2 regions of the Rhodococcoides fascians A25f genome follow, and region 1 is predicted to be linked to the other one. Evidence: predicted binding sites of a transcription regulator. Region 1 holds the regulator's gene; the other holds the start of a gene.

Region 1 (12,904 bases):
GGGCACGTATCCCGACGTCAGCCCCTTGGCGGTCGTCATCAGATCGGGTTCGAGCTCGAAGCGCGTCGACGCGAACCAGCTACCGCCGATGCGGCCGAACCCGGTGACCACTTCGTCGGCCACGAACAGGACGTCGTTGTCGCGGCAGATCTGTCGAACCTCGCGCAGATAGCCCTCCGGCGGCAAGTAGATTCCGCCTGCTCCGATCACCGGCTCGCAGAAGAAGGCAGCCACGTTCTCCGCGCCGACCTCCTCGATCAACGCAAGCAGCGACTTCGCGTCGTCCCACGACACCGTCCTGGCGTCGGCCATGAGTTCGCCGTAGTTCTCCTTGTTGACCGGGATGCCGGCCAACGAAGTGCCGGCGACGTGCATGCCGTGATACGCCTTCTGCCGACCGACGATCAGCTTCTTGGACGGTTGTCCCATTTCCACCCAGTAGCGGCGTGCGAGCTTGGCGGCGGTGTCGATGGAGTCCGATCCACCCGAGGTGAAGAAGATCTTGCTGCCCGCAACCGGTGCGATGGCGGCGAGACGATCGGCCAGGGCCAGCGTGGTCTCGGGAACGAAGTCGCCGAAGTTCGAGTAGTGGGCAATCGAGCTCAGCTGTGTGGCGACAGCGTCGGCGATCTCGCGTCGGCCGTGACCGACGTTGGTGAACCACAGACCGGCGGTCGCGTCGAGATACTTCGTTCCCTTGTTGTCGAAGATGTACGCGCCCTCGCCTCGCGACACGACGAACGGTCCGTTGGCGGTGACGTTGCCCATGTCGGCGAAGCCGTGCCACAGCGCAGAGGAGTGTGTGGTGGCGGCTGGATCCAGGTCGGAAGACATGCGCTACACAGTAGTGGAGTCCGCTTCGATCGAGTCCGATCCGTACCTCCAGCGTCCTGCGAGCCGTCCGAGAGCATTGACTGCCAGCGCCATCAGCGCGAAAGCGACGGTCAGCACGACCAGCCCGACCGCGAGCGCGAGGTATCCCTGCGCCCGCGGATCGAGAAATGGATAGGGGTACCAGTCGACGACGGGTCCACGCACCAAGGTGTAGACCCCGTAGATCAGCGGGAACAGTAACCATGTCAGACTGCGCGACTCGGAGATCTGACGCCGCGGCGGAGCGAGAATCCAGTCGAGCAGAAGGACCACGGGCATGATGCGATGCACCACGTTGTTGGTCCACGGATCCGCGACACCGACATCGATGTTCGCGAGCAACACCGCGTAGATGATCCCGGTGATCACCATGTACAGCGTCACTGCTCCGCGAAAGAGCTGCCAACCCGGAGACCGTGGATCGATCACGCCGCCCACGATGAGTACGAGCACCGTCAGGACGTTGCTGATCACGGTGAAGTAGCTGAAGTAGTTGACCAACGAGAACGTCGGAGAGCCGAGCCCGTTCACGACGATCGAGACGAGCGCCGCGGCGGTGAGGGCCGCGAACAGCACCCGCAGCGTCCTGATCGGTACCGGCGTGCGTGGTTCCGCGGTCACATCGTGCGAGATGCCCATTCGGCGATCCTGGCACAGTCGCGGCCGGCATTCACGAAGGTTGCGTAGATACGGATATCCTGGTGTGAGTATGTCTACCTCGAATCCGTCCGGTCAGCGAAAATCTCTCGCCACACGTCTGGCGAACGTCACCATCCGCGACGAGAACCGACTGCGGCGGCGGCTGGACAAGGCCCGCACCGACGACGCGTTCGCAGCCCTCGATCGCGATGTCGCTCGCGCCGAAGCCGTGGTCGCCCATCGCAGAGCAGCGGTCCCCACCCTCGAGTTCCCCGAGTCACTTCCGGTCAGTCTCCGCAAGGACGACATCTCCGCCGCCATCGCCGAGCATCAGGTCGTGATCGTCGCCGGTGAAACCGGCTCGGGTAAGACCACCCAGATTCCGAAGATCTGTCTCGCACTCGGTCGCGGAATTCGCGGGTCGATCGGTCACACCCAACCGCGCCGGCTCGCCGCACGTACGGTGGCCGAGCGCATCGCCGAGGAAGTCGGCGAGCCCCTGGGCGAATCCATCGGCTACAAGGTGAGATTCACCGATCAGTCGTCGGATTCGACCCTCGTCAAACTGATGACCGACGGAATTCTCCTGGCCGAGATCCAGCGAGACAGACTGCTTCGCCAGTACGACACCCTCATCATCGACGAGGCCCACGAGCGCAGCCTCAACATCGACTTCATCCTGGGTTACCTCGCGCAGTTACTCCCCCGGCGACCCGATCTGAAGATCATCATCACCTCGGCGACGATCGATCCGGAACGATTTGCCCAACACTTCGCCCGCGGCGGCGTACCCGCTCCGATCATCGAGGTTTCCGGCCGCACGTTCCCGGTCGAAATGCGCTACCGGCCACTGACCGTCGACGCCGGCGACACCACGATCGACCTCGATCCTGTCGATGCCACCTGCCAGGCTGTCGACGAGTTGACAGCCGAGGGCGACGGCGACATTCTGGTGTTCCTGTCCGGTGAACGCGAGATCCGCGACACCGCGGACGCTTTGAACGACCGCAATCTGCGTAACACCGAGATCGTGCCTCTGTACGCCAGATTGTCTGCGGCCGAACAGCATCGGGTGTTCTCACCGCACTCGGGCCGACGCGTGGTGCTCTCGACGAACGTTGCGGAGACGTCGTTGACAGTTCCCGGCATTCGCTACGTCGTCGATCCCGGCACGGCTCGTATATCTCGATACTCGTTGCGCACCAAGGTGCAACGACTACCCATCGAACCGATCTCCCAGGCATCGGCGCGGCAGCGAGCCGGCCGCTGCGGCCGAGTCGCCGACGGTATCTGCATCCGGTTGTACTCGGAAGAGGACTTCGAGTCGCGGCCGCAGTTCACCGAGCCGGAGATCCTGCGCACCAACCTTGCGTCGGTCATTTTGCAGATGACCGCCCTCGGGCTCGGCAAGATCGACGCCTTCCCGTTCGTCGAGCCACCGGACCCGCGCAGCATTCGGGACGGGATCGGCCTGCTCGAAGAATTGGGGGCGCTGAAGCCGGCCACCAAGGACGGCACGGCGGAACTCACCCCCATCGGCCGGGAACTGTCGGCGCTGCCGGTCGATCCACGAATGGCGCGAATGTTGGTCGAGGCCAACGGCAACGGGTCGCTGCGGGACGCACTGGTGGTGGTGTCCGCCCTGTCGATTCAGGACGTCAGGGAGCGGCCCGCCGAGCATCAGCAGGCTGCGGACGAAAAACACGCCCGCTTCGCAGTCGAGAACTCCGACTTCCTGGCTTACGTCAAGCTGTGGACGTACCTGCGCGAGCAACGGAACGAGCTGTCGTCCAACCAGTTCCGGCGCATGTGCCGCACCGAATTTCTGCACTACCTGCGGATTCGCGAGTGGCAGGATCTACACGGCCAACTCCGTCAGATCACTCGCGGACTCGGCTGGACGGTGCCCGATGCCGACTCCACCGAAACCGCTCTGCACCAATCACTACTGTCGGGGCTGCTCTCCCACGTCGGACTCAGGGAGGGTGACAAGCGCGAGTTCCTGGGCGCACGCGGAGCGCACTTCGCGATCTTCCCCGGGTCCGGGCTCTTCAAGAAGCCCCCGCGGTGGGTCATGGCCGCCGAACTGGTGGAGACCGGACGCCTGTGGGGCCGGATGGCCGCTCGCATCGAACCCGAATGGGCCGAACGGCTCGCACCGCACCTGGTCAAGCGGACGTACTCGGAACCGCACTGGTCCATCAAGCGCGAATCCGCGATGGCGTACGAGCGGGTGACGCTGTACGGCATTCCTCTGGTCACGCAGCGACCGGTGAACTACCACCGCATCGACGCCGAGGCGTCACGGGAGTTGTTCATCAGACACGCACTGGTGGAGGGCGAATGGAAGACCCAGCATGCGTTCTTCCACAAGAACCGGGCTCTACTGGACGACGTCGGTGAACTCGAACACCGTGCTCGGCGGCGCGACATCGTCGTCGACGACGACGCACTGTTCGACTTCTACGATGCGCGTATCGCCCCCGAAGCGGTATCGGCGCGACACTTCGACACGTGGTGGAAGAAAGCCCGTCGACAGGACCCGTCCCTGCTGGACTTCACGACGGACACAGTCGTCAACTCCGACGCGGCCTCGGTGCTCACCGGCGCGTATCCCGACGCGTGGCGACAGGGTGAGATCCAGTTTCCGCTGACCTACCAGTTCGAGCCGGGTACGGCCGCCGACGGAGTCACCGCACGAATTCCGATAGCGCTGCTCGCTCAGGTTCAGCCGGTGGGGTTCGATTGGCTGGTTCCGGGGATGCGCGCGGAGTTGGTGACGGCACTGATCAAGTCGCTCCCGAAAGCTCTGCGCCGCAACGTTGTTCCTGCCCCCGATTTCGCCGCCGCGGCGCTGGCGGTCATGAGACCTCGCGCGGAGACTCTGGTGACGGCATTGGCACGCGAGCTGTCGCGGGCTGCACAGTGCCACATCACCGCGAAGGACTTCGACACCGCGGCGCTGCCCGACCACCTGAGAATGACCTTCGCGGCCGTCGACCCGACCGGAAAGGTGTTGGGTAGCAACAAAGATCTGACCGTTCTGCGCACCAGTCTGTCCGGCGAAGTCGGTCGTCAGGTTGCGAGCGCAGTCGGCGACGCGGAGCGCGCACCGACTCTCGCGTGGACCTCGGGCACTCTGGGCCGACTGGAGTCGACTGTTACCCGTGATGTCGGCGGACAGAAGGTCACCGGGTACCCGGCGTTGGTGCCCGAAGGACCGGGCGTCGCAGTTCGAGTCCTGAGCACCCCCGCCCAACAGCGAGCAGCGATGCGCGCCGGAACACGGACGTTACTGTTGTCGACGGCACCGAAAGGTACCAAAGCGCTGCTGGCCGGTCTCCCGACTGCCGAACGCCTTGCCCTCGGCCAGAATCCGTACGGCGGTGTCGACGCGCTCCTCGAGGAATGCCGAGTTCTCGCGGTCGAGGAAGCAATGGACGCACACGGTGGACCTGTTCGAGATCCGGAGGCTTTCGAGAAACTTCGAGCATCGGTCAATGCCGAGGTTCCACAGCGCACCGCGGCGGTACTGGCCCTCGTACGCCCTGTATTGACTGCAGCTCTTGCCGTATCGGGGCAATTGCAGACGGCATCGGGTGAGCCCGCCGAGGATGTACGCGAACAGCTCGAAGGATTGGTCTTTCGGGGCTTCGTCACCGAATTCGGTTCTCGCAGACTGGCAGATCTGCCGCGATATCTCGCTGCAGCGACCAAGAGGTTGGCCACGCTTCCGAGCAGCGCAGGCCGTGATGCGGCTGCGATGGACGTACTCGACCGCGTCTACGCGTCGTACGGACGGCTGCTGGATTCGCTTCCGGAAAACCGGAAGAACAGCGCTGGTGTGCAGGAGCTGTTCTGGATGATCGAAGAATTGCGGGTAGGGCTGTTCGCCCAAGGAATTCGGACTGCATATCCGGTCTCGGAGAAGCGCATCGAGAAGGCGATCTCCGATCAAGCGCGCTGACGTGCGGAACCGTCAGTCGATGTCGGCAGACTCTCGGTGCTTGCGTAGCTCATGTATTTCCTTCTCGAAATCCTCGGCCGAGCTGAACGAGCGATACACGGACGCGAACCGCAGATATGCGACCTCATCGAGGTCGCGCAGCGGACCGAGAATAGCCAACCCCACCTCGTTGCTGGGAATTTCGGCGGAACCGGCGGCGCGGATGGCGTCTTCCACCTGTTGAGCCAAGAGATTCAACGCGTCGTTGTCGACATCTCTGCCCTGGCACGCCCTGCGCACTCCCTTGACGACCTTCTCACGGCTGAACGGTTCGGTGACACCGCTGCGCTTCACGACAGCGAGCACTGCAGCCTCGACGGTCGTGAATCGCCGACCGCATTCCGGGCAGGAGCGACGACGCCGAATTGCCTGCCCCTCGTCCATTTCACGCGAATCGACCACGCGTGAGTCGGGATGCCTGCAGAACGGGCAATGCATGAAGGAGCCTCCGTCGTAGCCGATGCGCCGACGTCGAACATACGTGTCGGGGCAGTCAGTCGAGGATACTCAGTCATGGGCGGGTGCGATGGGGCCGGTGGTCATCTACCGGGCGCATACTCGACTACAGCTCCGTCGTGAACCTCGACCACACCCGCCGGCTGCACCCCTGCGTCGGCCGACGCAGCTCGTAGGTTCGCGATTCCGATCAGGCCACCGGCAACGACGACGACGGCAAGCACCCACAGCACGAGCGATCGCATCCGGACCGGCTGGCCGGCGAAGTGCGCCGAGGTCTCGTCGAATTCGCGATCGGCGGCCTCCCGGTCGGTGACGTCGGTCCAGGACGGCTCCAGAACCGGCAGGCATGGAGTCGTTCGCGCACCGCGCGTCGCGATGGAACTCCGCAGCGCGGGACGAGCACGGCGACGACGCTCGACGACAGTGGACCGGGTACGGACACCTGCGGTGGTGGGGCGATCGGTGGTGATGGTCATCGGAACCTCGTCTTCGCTCGTTGGATCGATTGTTCGATCAGGCGTTCGATGGACGCTTGTTCGAAGTTCTATCACGAGGCTCCGACAAAGTCTGTAGAAAACGCGACACGAGTCGAACAGATGTTTGATTCAACAGCTGATACACGCTAGATTCGTGTCAGAAACCACACGCCACACGAGTCGACACCATCAACTCCAGTCCGCGCAGACCGAACCACGCAGACCGGATCCAGGACATCAGCAGGAGGCCGACAGCATGAAGGACCAGACCTCGACGAGGTCGACCACGGGTTCCAAGACGACGGGTTCCAAGACGACCGCTTCCGCGCCCGCGAAGGCCGCAGCAGGGAAGCCTGCCGCGGAACCGACGCCCAAGGCCATGGAAGTCGGCACCGACATCAGCGCCGGCCTGACGGAGCGACAGCGAAAGGTACTCGAGGTCATTCGAGCTTCGGTGACCGAGCGCGGCTACCCGCCCAGCATTCGTGAGATCGGTGACGCCGTCGGCCTGACGTCGACGTCGTCCGTTGCCCATCAGTTACGCACTCTGGAGCGGAAGGGATTCCTACGGCGCGACGCCAATCGCCCGCGCGCGGTCGACGTTCGCGGCCTCGACGAGGTGCAGGCCGATCAAGCTGCTGCTGCGGTCGACGGTTCGTCCGAGGAACAGGACCGCCTACCGACCCCCACGTTCGTGCCGGTTCTGGGACGAATCGCAGCCGGTGGACCGATCCTGGCCGAAGAGGCCGTCGAGGATGTCTTTCCACTCCCCCGCGAATTGGTCGGTCAGGGTTCGCTGTTCCTGCTCAAGGTCGTCGGCGAGTCGATGATCGATGCAGCGATCTGCGACGGTGACTGGGTCGTGGTCCGTCAGCAGTCCGTGGCCGACAACGGAGACATCGTGGCCGCGATGATCGACGGCGAGGCCACCGTCAAGACGTTCAAGCGGTCGAAGGGCGAGGTGTGGCTGCTGCCGCACAACCCGCTGTTCGAGCCGATTCCGGGTAACAACGCTGCCATCCTCGGCAAGGTCGTCACCGTGATGCGCAAGCTGTAGGGCGACGTCTCTGCAGTGACACGCGAAGGGCCGCAGCACATTGTGCTGCGGCCCTTCGCGTTCGTCGGATCAGCAGATCAGAGGTTCAATCCGCGGCCGATGATCTCTTTCATGATCTCGGTGGTGCCGCCGTAGATCGTCTGGACACGAGAGTCCATGTAGGCCTTGGCGATCGGGTATTCCTTCATGTAGCCGTAGCCGCCGTGCAACTGCAGGCACCGGTCGATCAGCTTGACCTGATTTTCGGTGGTCCACCACTTGGCCATGGCGGCTTCCTGGACGGTCAAGGTGCCCGCGTTGAGCAGTTCGATGAACTTGTCCACCATGATGCGGGTGGCGGTGGTCTCGGTTGCCAACTCCGCCAACACGAAGCGGGTGTTCTGGAACTTTCCGATCGACTTGCCGAACGCCTTGCGATCGCGGCAGTACTGAATTGTCATGTCCAGCGCCGATTCCATGGCCGCAGCGGCGACAACAGCGATCGAGAGCCGTTCCTGGGGAAGATTCTGCATGAGGTAGATGAAGCCCATGCCTTCTTCACCGAGCAGGTTGGCCGCGGGCACGCGAACGTCGGTGAAGCTGAGTTCGGCTGTGTCCTGGGCCTTCATCCCGATCTTGTCGAGATTGCGGCCGCGCTCGAAACCGGGCATGTCGCGCTCTACGACCAGCAGACTGAAGCCCTGAGCACCCTTCTCCGGGTCGGTGCAGGCGACGACGATGATCAGATCGGCGTTGATTCCGTTGGTGATGAACGTCTTCGATCCGTTCAGCACCCAGTCGTCACCGTCGCGAACGGCCTTGGTCTTGATGCCCTGCAGGTCGCTTCCGGTACCCGGCTCGGTCATGGCGATCGCGGTGATCAGCTCACCCGAGCAGAATCCGGGGAGCCAACGCTGCTTCTGCTCGTCGTTGGCCAGCTCGATCAGATACGGCGCGACGACGTCGTTGTGCAGGGTGAAGCCGATGCCGCTGTAGCCGCCGCGAGTGGTTTCCTCGGTGACGATGGCGTTGTACCGAAAGTCCTTGACGCCGCCGCCGCCGAACTCCTCCGGTGCAGCCGTTCCGAGGAAGCCCTGCTTACCGGCCTCGACCCAGACGCCGCGGTCGACGATGTTCTGCTCTTCCCACTTCGCGTGATTGGGGGCTACGTGCTGTTCGAGAAACTTCCGGTACGACTCCCGGAACAGCTCGTGCTCGGGCTCGAAAAGTGTGCGTTCCACGCAGATCTCCTTGTTCGGTGCATACCGACGTCTACCTGTGAACGGTGTCATTCGCGGTCGTCGGTACGACTGACGTCACGTTCCAACAGTACGTTCGGGGTGCAGCGAAGGTCGATGACCAAAACGTGCGCGATCCGTGACCGCCCCCGCTAGGTCCGCCGGTCGGCGGTACTTTTCGCGAGCGCCGAGACGATCGGATAGCCCAGCAGGATGCCCAGAGAACCCCACGCGATACCGCCGAGTTCGACCGAGCCCACCGACAGCGTGAGGTCGCCGATGCCCGCGACGAGCGCCGCCGCGACGACGATCAGGTTGACCGGATCGGCGAAGTTCACCTTGGCGTCGGTCCAGATCCGAACGCCCAGTAGCCCGATGAGTCCGTACAGAACCAGGGTCGCTCCCCCGATGACGCCGTCGGGGACGGTGAAGATCAGGGCACCGAACTTGGGCGAGAACGCCAGCACTATCGCCGTGAAGGCCGCGACCCAGTACGCGGCTGTCGAATAGACGCGAGTGGCGGCCATGACCCCGATGTTCTCCGCGTAGGTGGTGGTGCCCGAGCCACCAGCGGCTCCGGCCAGGGTGGTCGCCAAGCCGTCGGCGATCAGCGCGTCACCGGCCACGTCGTCGAGGTTCTTGCCGGTCATCGCCGCGACCGCTTTGACGTGTCCGACGTTCTCGGCCACCAGGACGATCACCACCGGCAGCGCTACCAGGATCACCGACAGCTCGAACGACGGTCCACGAAACTCGGGCAGACCGATCCAGCTCGCCGCGCTCAGAGCGTCGAGGCGTGGTTGCGCCATACCGCCGGTGACGGCGGCGAAGACCCAGCCCACGACGACACCGAGCAGAATTCCGAGTCGGCCCAGCAGTCCCGGTCCTACGGCCGTGGCCAGCAGAATGGCAACCAGCGTCACTGCAGCGATCAGCGGCTGCGCCTCGAACGACGTGGTCGCAGCGGGGGCCAGATTCAACCCGATCAATACGACCACGGCACCAGTGACGACGGGCGGCATGGCTGCGTCGAGCACACGCCGACCGGCGATCTTGACGACGACACCGATCGCCGCAAGCACGACCCCGACACACAGGACGGCACCGAGTTGCGCGGCCGGGCCGTTGGCCTGGGTGGCACCGAGCGGAGCCAGGAATGCGAAGGACGACCCCAGATAGCTGGGCACCCGCCCTCTGGTGATGAGCAGGAACAGCACCGTTCCGACGCCCGAGAACAGCAGTGTCGTCGAGACCGGGAAGCCGGTGATCGTCGGAACGAGCAGCGTGGCACCGAACATGGCGACGACGTGCTGCATCCCGATACCGATGGTGCGCGGCCACGACAACCGTTCGTCCGGTGCCACCACCGCCCCGGACTCGACGGTTTTTCCGTTTCCGTGCAGCGTCCAACCCAGATTTCTCATGATGGGAAAAGACTATTGGGTCAGCCGAGGATCGCGCTCACTGCCTCACGGGCGGCGGCGGTGCTGTCGGTCTTCAGGGCAGCCTCGGCAGCGGCCTTGCACTGATCGAGCGTGACCGTAGCCAACTTGGAACCCACATGTGCGACGGCGGCAGACGCAGCAGACAGAGAAGTGATGCCGAGTCCGACCAGCACACAGGCCAGGAGCGGGTCCGCAGCGGCCTCGCCGCAGACGCCGACCGGCTTTCCGGCCTTGGCTCCTGCGGCAGCGGTGTGCGCCACCAGGGCCAATACCGCGGGCTGCCACGGATCGGTCAGACCGGCGAGCTGAGCAGACATCCGATCCGCCGCCATCGTGTACTGGGCCAGGTCGTTGGTACCGATGGACAGGAAGTCCACGTGCTCGAGGATGTGTTCTGCGAGCAGGGCCGCAGCAGGCACCTCGATCATGACGCCGGGGGTCAGTCCGCGTTGACGGACGTCGGCGGCAAAGTCCTTCGCTTCCTGCGCGGTCGCGATCATCGGAGCCATCACCCACGGGGACGAGTCGGTTGCCTTCGCGGCGGCAGCGATCCCGTCGAGCTGTCGATACAGAATGCCGCGATCGGCCTCGGCGATGCGAATGCCACGAATGCCCAGTGCCGGATTGGCCTCGTCGGGATGGGTGGCGAACCTCAGCGGCTTGTCCGAGCCGGCGTCGAGGGTGCGCACAACGACCTTCTTGCCCGCGAATGCGTCGAGCACCTGGGCGTAGATCTCGGCCTGCTCGTCGACAGTGGGTTCGGAATCGCGGTCCAGGAAGCACAGTTCGGTGCGGAACAGACCGACTCCGTCTGCTGCGCTCGATCGCGCTGCCCGGGCACCCGCCCCGTCCTGCACATTGGCGAGGATGTCGACTGCGTGACCGTCGGCAGTCCTGCCTGGGCCGACCCACTGGGACACTCGGTCGAGCTCGTCGCGGGCGGAGACCACCGCAGCGCGGGCCGAGTCGGCGTCGGGTTCGAGGTCGATGCGGCCGCTCGTTCCGTCGACAGCTGCATTCGTACCTGCCGCGATGTCGTCGAGGCCTGCCACGGCAACGATGCACGGGATGCCGAGCTGGCGGGCGATGATCGCGGTGTGGCTGGTCGGACCTCCGAGCGAGGTCGCAAGTCCGACGATCAGGGTGGGGTCGAGGCCCGCGGTGTCGGCCGGTGCCAGGTCGTCGGCGAACAGAATCGACGGTTCGGCCGGCACGGGAACACCGGGCTCCGGAACACCCAGGATCTCGGCGATGACGCGGTCGCGGATGTCGCGCAGGTCTGTCACTCGCTCGGCCATCAGGCCGCCGAGCTGGGTGAACATGGCAGCGAACTTCTCGGTGGCCGCAGCGGTTGCGGCGACGGCAGAACTGCCCTTGGCGATCGAGGAGCGCGCGGCACCGAGCCATCCGCGGTCGGTTGCCATCGCGGCGTTGGCCGACAGCACCTCCGACGCAGCTCCCGTCGCCAGCTCTGCGCGACCGCGCAATCGAGTGGCGACGGCGTTCGCGGCGGCATCGAACACAGCCTTCTCGGACTCCCGATCGGCCTCTGCCACCTCGCCGGTATCGGCGGGAATGGACGGACGTGCACCGGGGCGAATGACGGGACCGTATCCGACACCGGGCACGACGGGCGTGCCGCGCAGTGTCGTCTGCGCTGCTCCGGTCCCGGCAGCATCGACTGTCGTGTCTGCGTGTCCGGTCGACGCGGTGCTAACCGATCCCGTCATGTGGTCCTCCTCGGATCCTGCGTGAACAAATGGTCTTCGTACTGATCGGCGTGCTGTGGCGTACTCAATTGCTTGCCTGTGTTGTGACCGAGATTACTCCAAAGCCTTGACATGTCAACACACACGGGCGTAAAACAACATAAAGCAACATCAACCGGGAAGGAGACGCAGGTGTACGCCGAAGAACGACAGCACGCGATTGCCGAACTGATCAGTACGCAAGGACGCGTCTCCGTCAACGATCTCTCTGCCACGTACGGCGTCACCACCGAAACCGTGCGGCGCGACCTCGCCACTCTCGACCGGATGGGAGTCGTGCGCCGCGTCCACGGTGGAGCAGTACCCGCATCCGCTCTGACCACACTCGAGCCCGGCGTATCCGAGCGCGAATTCACTCGCGCAGATCAGAAGGATGCAATCGCAGCCGCGGCGTTGTCCTTCCTGCCGCCGGTGGGCGGCAGCGCCGTGTTCGACGCCGGCACCACGACGGGCCGGCTGGCAGGCCTGCTTCCACACGATCGCGAGCTGATATTGGTGACCAACTCGGTACCGATCGCCGCTCGGGCTGCGACCATGCCGAACATCAATCTTCGATTGCTCGGCGGGCGTGTCCGCGGAACCACTCAGGCGGCCGTCGGCGACGAAGCACTGCGCGCTCTCGAATGGCTCCGGGTGGACGTCGCGTTCATCGGCACCAACGCCATCAGCGTCGGGCACGGGCTGTCCACCCCGGACAGCGACGAGGCAGCAGTCAAGCGCGCGATGGTCGATGCAGCGAATCATGTTGTTGTACTGGCCGATTCGTCGAAGATCGGCCGCGAGCACCTGGTGAGTTTCGCCCGAGTGGAGTCCATCGACGTCATCGTCACCGACAGCGACATCTCTACCCACGACCGTAAGAATCTCAGCGACAAAGGAATCGAGGTGGTGATCGCATGATGGTCACACTCACGGCCAACCCGAGCATGGACCGCACGGTCACACTCGACGCACCGCTCGTCC
Region 2 (6,414 bases), 1.6 Mb from region 1:
AGGTGTACGGCGACATCGATCATGCCGGTCTGCGCCTGATCACCTGTGGCGGCGAGTTCGACTCGGACATCTCCAGCTACGACGACAACATCGTCGTGTACGCCGATCGCGTCTGACCGAGCTCACGCGTTCACAGCAACCTCGCAGGCTGCTCCCAGCCCGGCCGACGGTCCATCGCGCACTCTCGTAGTCGACAACTTCGACGAACAGGATTTGCGATGACTGCCCAAATCGACCGACCGGCCGCGATACCCCCGTCGCACGCCCGCCAGCCGTCCTGGCAGGACACGTGGTGGTATCGCCGCCGGCACCTGCTCGGGCTGCTGATTCTGCTCGCAGCCACCGCAACCCTGTATTTGTGGAACCTGACCGCAAGTGGTTACGCGAACACGTTCTACGCCGCGGCGGTGCAGGCAGGCACCAAGGACTGGACGGCGTGGTTCTTCGGATCACTCGATTCCGAGAACTTCATCACCGTGGACAAGCCACCGGCCGCACTGTGGGTGATGGGACTGTCGGCCCGTCTGTTCGGGTTCTCGAGCTTCAGTCTTCTGCTTCCGCAAGCCTTGATGGGTGTCGCCGCAGTGGCGACGGTGTATGCCTCGGTCAAGCGGGTCGCGAATCCCACTGCCGGCCTGCTCGCCGGCTTCACTCTGGCGTCCGTTCCTGCCGCCGCGCTGATGTTCGATTTCGACAATCCCGACGCGTTGCTGGTGCTGCTCATGACTCTCGGCGGATACTTCGTCGTGCGCTCTCTGCAGACATCGGCCGGTCGACGGGCCGCGATGTGGCTGGCCTTCGCCGGCGTGGCGCTCGGGTTCGCGTTCCTGACGAAGATGTTGCAGGGGCTGCTGGTGTTGCCGGCGTTCGGTCTCACGTATCTGGTTGCCGGACAGGCGCAATTGCGCGCACGACTGCTGCATCTGGTCGGTGCGTTCGCGGCATTGATCGCTGCCGCCGGCTGGTGGGTGGTGACGGTTCAGCTGTGGCCGGAAAGTGCGCGCCCGTACATCGGCGGGTCCACCGACAACACCGTGATGGATCTGGTGCTCGGCTACAACGGGCTCGGTCGTATCTTCGGTAACACCGGTGGAGGCGGCATGGAGGCTCCAGCCGGAATGAGCGCGGGGGCAGCAGGATCGAGCTTCGGAGGGTCGACCGGTCTGGACCGCCTGTTCGGCAGTGAAATGGGAATCCAGATTTCGTGGCTGATCCCTGCTGCTCTGGTGGCGCTGGTCTTCGGTCTGATTGCTCGTGGTCGAGCGCCGCGGACCGACCTGCTGCGTGCATCCCTGATTCTGTGGGGCGGTTGGTTCTTGGTGACGGCGCTGATCTTCAGCTACATGTCCGGCACGATCCACCCGTACTACACGGTCGCGCTCGCTCCTGCACTTGCGGGCATGATCGGAACCGGCGGCTACGCACTGTGGCTTCGGCGCGAATCCATCTGGGGCAGAGCGGGTATGGCGGCGATGATGATTGCGGCCGGCACCTGGAGTTGGGTGCTGCTGCACCGCAACGCGGATTGGCTGCCGGCGTTGAAATGGATTCTGTTGGCGGGAACCATCGTTGCGGCCGTGATGATTCTGCTCGCCGGGCGGTACCGAAAGCTCACTGCCGCTGCGTTGATCCTCGGAGCCGTGGCCGGTCTCGGCGGTGGCGCTTCCTATGCGATCGCCACGACGACGAATGCGCACAGTGGATCCATCCCCACCGCGGGCCCGACCGGTGCAGTCACCGACGGCGGAATGGGTGGTGGTGCTCCTGGTGAGACACGAGCCGGTGAGATGCCCAGCGGTGAAATGCCCAGCGGTGAGATGCCCAGTGGTGCAATGCCAAGTGGCTCAGCACCGGATGGTACTGCGGCTGGCGTTGCCGCCGACGCGGCCGATCTTCCAGCCGGCTTCGGCACCGGTGACGGTGCCACGGCTGGTGGCACGGGCGGTATGGGTGGCATGGGCGGTGAGTCCAACGAAGAGTTGACGACGCTCCTCGAGTCCACGTCGACGACATGGTCTGCTGCAGTGAACGGTTCGCAGTCGGCTGCGGGGTACGAGTTGGCGTCCGATACGGCAGTGATGGCGATCGGTGGATGGAGCGGCGATCCTGCCCCGACACTCGACGAATTCATCCAGTACGTCTCCAACCACGAAGTCGCCTACTACGTGTCGGGCGGAATGGGTGGCGGCATGGCTCGTGGGGGAATGGGCGGCGACTCGACGAGCACTTCCTCGCAGATCCAGGAATGGGTCGAGGCGAACTTCACCGCCAGCACCGTCGGTAGCGCGACGGTGTACGACCTCAGTACCTACACGGGCTGACACCCGGACACCGATCAGGCACAGTTGTTCCACCGCAGACACTTCGACTGCGGTGGAACTTCTGCGTACTGACCCGAGATCCATCAGAAGGGCGGAGGATCACCGTCGGACGCTGACGTAGGTACTGGCGCGGGCTGCGGCTGAACGATCCCAAAGCCCGAGGTATCCGCCTGCATCGCTTGACCTTTGGGCCTGCGATAGACGGCGGGCAGATGGCTCAGGTCTGCGAGTTGCGTGGTGCCGGGAACAGTGATCGCTGTGGTGCCGGCATTCGAGACCCAGAACTCGACACCATCGGCGAGCATCACCGGTGTCCACAGCCCCATGGTCTTGAGACTGTGGTGATAGCGACACAGGCAATGCAGATTGGTGTCGATGGTCCAGCCACCGGTCGCAGGATCGCGATGAAAGTACGGCACGATGTGGTCGATCTCGCATTGCTGGGCCGCGACATCGCAGCCCGGGTGCCGACAGGTGCGGTCGCGATATCGAATGCGTTCTGCAAGTGAGACAGTCGGCCGATAGACGAGGGCTCCGGGTGGCGGCAGCAGCAGACCTCCGTGACCGTCCGGGTGCAGGGCGAGCCCAAGAGTTGGATCGGCGGCGATTGCTGCTTCGAGTTCTGCAACAAAGGTGTAAGTGCCCCGATACGGAGTGACGACACAGCTGTTCCGTGGTGGAGGCGCGGAAGTCTGCGATCTGGGCGGGCAAGGAATTGCGGCGCCGTCTCGGCGACGTCCGCGCCCCAGAGGATGAAACATCATGTGTGACCCGCTGCCCTCGGACCTGCTGTTCTTTGTCTTGCGTACCTTCGATCCTCTGGACTTCTTCTGGTCACCTCTCGATCCGCTGTGGTTCATCCTGCTGCTGCCGCTGTCGGCCCTGCTTTCTGCACCCTTGTCGTCAGTGTCAGTGTCAGTGTCAGTGCCAGTGCCAGTGTCGGTCTCGAGGTCGATGAGCGACTCCAGGTCTTCGCCGTAACCGAGTGCCTCGGCAAGGTTGCGTGCCTCGGTGAGAAGAATTTGCCAGTGAGCGTTGTCGGCGAGTTCGCGGGCGTACTCGGCATCGATGGTGCCGTGGCCGGCCAGGTGGGCAGGATCGGACAGCAGACCGGCGAGAGTGGCGAGATCGACAGTGATCACGGTCAGTGGGGCGCGTCGATCGGGCCGCGCGGTATCGGCCGTACACGGATTGTCGTCATCGGGTTCGCACATGCATTCCATCGACGACTCTTGCTGCAGCAGAGCCACATACGCGGCCGCACGCTTCTGTCCTCGGGTACGCGGATCACGTCGGCACACGGTCGCGGCCATCTCGTTGATCAACTGCCAGGCAGCTGCGGCGTCGGCGGCGGTGAGATCGGCCTTGAGCGTCGAGAGCACGTCCTTGTCGGTGTAGGTGACGTTGGTATGCCGTTCCAGGTCGTTGCGTAAAGCGGCCGCTTGCTCGGGTGCGATGCGGTACATGATCGACCAGATTTCGGTCGCGAGCGGACCGGGCGGCAGGCGTCGGGCAGCGCGCAGAACCTCGCCTTCGACGGCGGCCGCCGCGTCCTGCGTCAGATTGTGGGTACAGCGGTATATCGCACGGACTCGGGGCAAATCGAGTTCGCCGGCCTCGAATGCGGCCGCGATGGAAGGAAGTCGAAGCCGAAGGTCCATCCCGACCTCGGCGTACGTGTTCGCGACGGTCTTCGAGCAGCCCAGAACGTGCGCAATTTCGGAAGCCGCATAGTTGCCCGCGTCCTGAATGACATCACCGACGAGCACGTTCTGATGAATGCAAGTATCCCAGATGGCGGCGGCCAGAGCGACCTTGCGAGCGCACGCCTGGTTCTCCAGAATCGTGACATCCCGCATCTCGGCCAACGAAGCAGGCGCGATGTACGGCTTCGATTGCGGCCCGAGATAGGCCGCGAATCGACTGCGTGCAGGTGTGGTCACTGTGTCTTCGCCCCCCCGGCAGATGTTCCGACCAACTATAGAACGTATGTTCGATGGTACCGAGATGTGAACCAGCCGTCAACCCCAATCATGTTGCAATGAAGAAGGTTTGGAGATGAAGTGTCAATACACCCACTCACCGACAACGCTGTTTGACCCGGACGTCGCGTCAGGCCTCAGGATGGTGATCATGAACGAGAACTACCCCGCCTTCGAGGTGAGATCCGTACCGATTCCGGGCCCAGACGCCACCGCGCCCGAGCTGTTTCGTGGCCTGTACGGCATGCCCATGTTCGTCACAATCCCCACGGCGAATCTCGCGGAGTGACCGAATTCTGGATCGATGCTCTGGGTGTCCTCGAGTTCTTCGCGATCCCCGGTCGACTGGTTCACCTGCGTCCTCGACCAGCTCGACGCCATAGTCGAGACCTACACATAAATCCGACCCGGCTCGGTTGCCGGGCCGCACACTCGACCATGGAATTCCGTCGAACTCGAGATCCACACTCCGGAAAATGCGTTGGTCATCATGGCAGCGGCACGGCCGCGGGCCACGCTCACACGAGTGTGAATCGCTCCAGTACCACCCGAGTGTCGTCGTTCACGGTGAAGTTCGGATCTCCCAGTTCCTCGCGAACCTCGGCCGATTGCCAGAATCTTTGGTGTCCGGCTCGCCACTGCGCCACATCGGCGTAACCTTCACCCTCGTCGAGGGCGTGCTGCAGCGAAACAACCTTCAGTGCAACGACATCGACGGCAGTGGTCTCGATGATCCCCACCGTCCGGCCCGCCGAGTCGATCACCGCACCGCGTTGGCCGACCTTCGGCAACTCTTCGTCGGTGTACTGGACCACCAGACTTGCCGTCGTGGTCTTGGCACCGGACAGGACGGCCGCAACCAGGGCGTCCCGCAAGGGACCCGGGTATGCGAATTCGACAATCGGTAGATCGGTCACTCACACATCATATTTCGAGATCGGTCCACACCAGTCGATGGTCCGAGGGATGCTCCGGCTGGTCCGGCCAGTACACCTGAGAGTCGACCACCGTCAGATCGTCCGACGGCAGCACGTAGTCCACGCGAAGGTCACCCGGCGTCGGATCTGCGAAATCGGCTGTGTCCGTCCCATGTCCATCGGACATGGGGGCCGGATCCTGAACCCGTGGGAGATCGAGAACCTGCGCGATGGCACCCGCAACCGAATCGCCGTCGACCGGATCGCTGTTCTGGTCACCCAGCATCACGAACGAGGCACCCTGTTCCAACCCGCCGCGCACGCCTCTGTCGTCGTACAGGTAATCCGCGCCCGAGATGTAGTCGGCACTGAGCCGGATCTCGTCGTGGTTGCGTTTGCCGTTGCGGTTCTCGGGACCATCGAAAGACGGGGGAGTGGGGTGCGAGGCCAGTACGTGCAGCGTCTTGCCGTTCACGTCGATCGGCACGTCCCAATGCGATTTGCTGGACAGACGCAGAGCGTCGGACACCTCTCCGTAATAGTCGCGCGGCAGCAGGGAATCCGGCATGTCCTTCCACAGGAAGTTCTGGAACGTGCGTACCGAATCGGTCGCGATCGGATACTTCGAGTACACGACCATGCCGTACTGACCTGGGAATTGCCCGAATCCCCAGGCATCGCCCGGACCGCCGAGCGCGCCGTCCCTGTCCAGGTCGAGTCCCGAGTCGACCCCGGTGTTCACGGGCGCAGTGAAGGAGTACGGGTACTGCTTGTCCAGATAGTTGTCGTTGAAGAGCCTCACCGCATCGTCACCCGAGTAATCGAACTCGTTGACCAACAACACATCCGGCGAGTTCGCCGAGATCACATCGGCCGCCGCGCGGGCCTGAGCATTCTCGCCCTGCAGGTCGGTCACCAACTGCCCGGCCGCTGATCGATTGAGGCTCGCATTGAACGTCGCGACCCGAATGCTCGACGGTTCCTCGGGGGCCGGGTCCGCAGCGGTTGGATTCACAGAGGAGCAACCGGCGGCCATGAAAGCGAGGGTAACGGTGACGGCTGCGAGTCTCGACATTTTCACAGTCGTCACCGTAGGGACGGCAAGCGAACGTAAGGTTACGAATTAACAAGCAAGCGTGCTTGCTTTTTTCTCGTGCCTTTGTGAAGCTGGACCCATGGCAGACCTCGACACAC

What was found. The regulator LexA, encoded in region 1, represses DNA repair genes until DNA is damaged. The targets are predictions, from matches to a motif close to CGAACANNTGTTCG.
Region 2: a site for LexA is predicted at 4,304-4,317, ahead of BH93_RS07600 (HNH endonuclease signature motif containing protein). Genes of this name have one in related genera too.

What each region holds. Positions count from the first base shown of each region.
Region 1 covers NZ_CP049744.1:3,168,718-3,181,621, forward strand. The annotation lists gene BH93_RS14885 (aminotransferase family protein) at 1-834, opposite strand, end outside; gene BH93_RS14890 (Pr6Pr family membrane protein) at 838-1,512, opposite strand; gene hrpA (ATP-dependent RNA helicase HrpA) at 1,583-5,479, shown strand; gene nrdR (transcriptional regulator NrdR) at 5,492-5,956, opposite strand; gene BH93_RS14905 (hypothetical protein) at 6,058-6,453, opposite strand; gene lexA (transcriptional repressor LexA) at 6,833-7,510, shown strand; gene BH93_RS14915 (acyl-CoA dehydrogenase family protein) at 7,588-8,730, opposite strand; gene BH93_RS14920 (uracil-xanthine permease family protein) at 8,880-10,151, opposite strand; gene ptsP (phosphoenolpyruvate--protein phosphotransferase) at 10,172-11,902, opposite strand; gene BH93_RS14930 (DeoR/GlpR family DNA-binding transcription regulator) at 12,074-12,841, shown strand; gene BH93_RS14935 (1-phosphofructokinase family hexose kinase) at 12,838-12,904, shown strand, end outside.
Region 2 covers NZ_CP049744.1:1,567,035-1,573,448, forward strand. The annotation lists gene BH93_RS07590 (class F sortase) at 1-116, shown strand, start outside; gene BH93_RS07595 (glycosyltransferase family 39 protein) at 219-2,321, shown strand; gene BH93_RS07600 (HNH endonuclease signature motif containing protein) at 2,405-4,264, opposite strand; gene BH93_RS07605 (hypothetical protein) at 4,455-4,592, shown strand; gene BH93_RS07610 (ASCH domain-containing protein) at 4,822-5,220, opposite strand; gene BH93_RS07615 (endonuclease/exonuclease/phosphatase family protein) at 5,228-6,295, opposite strand; gene BH93_RS07620 (TIGR03084 family metal-binding protein) at 6,396-6,414, shown strand, end outside.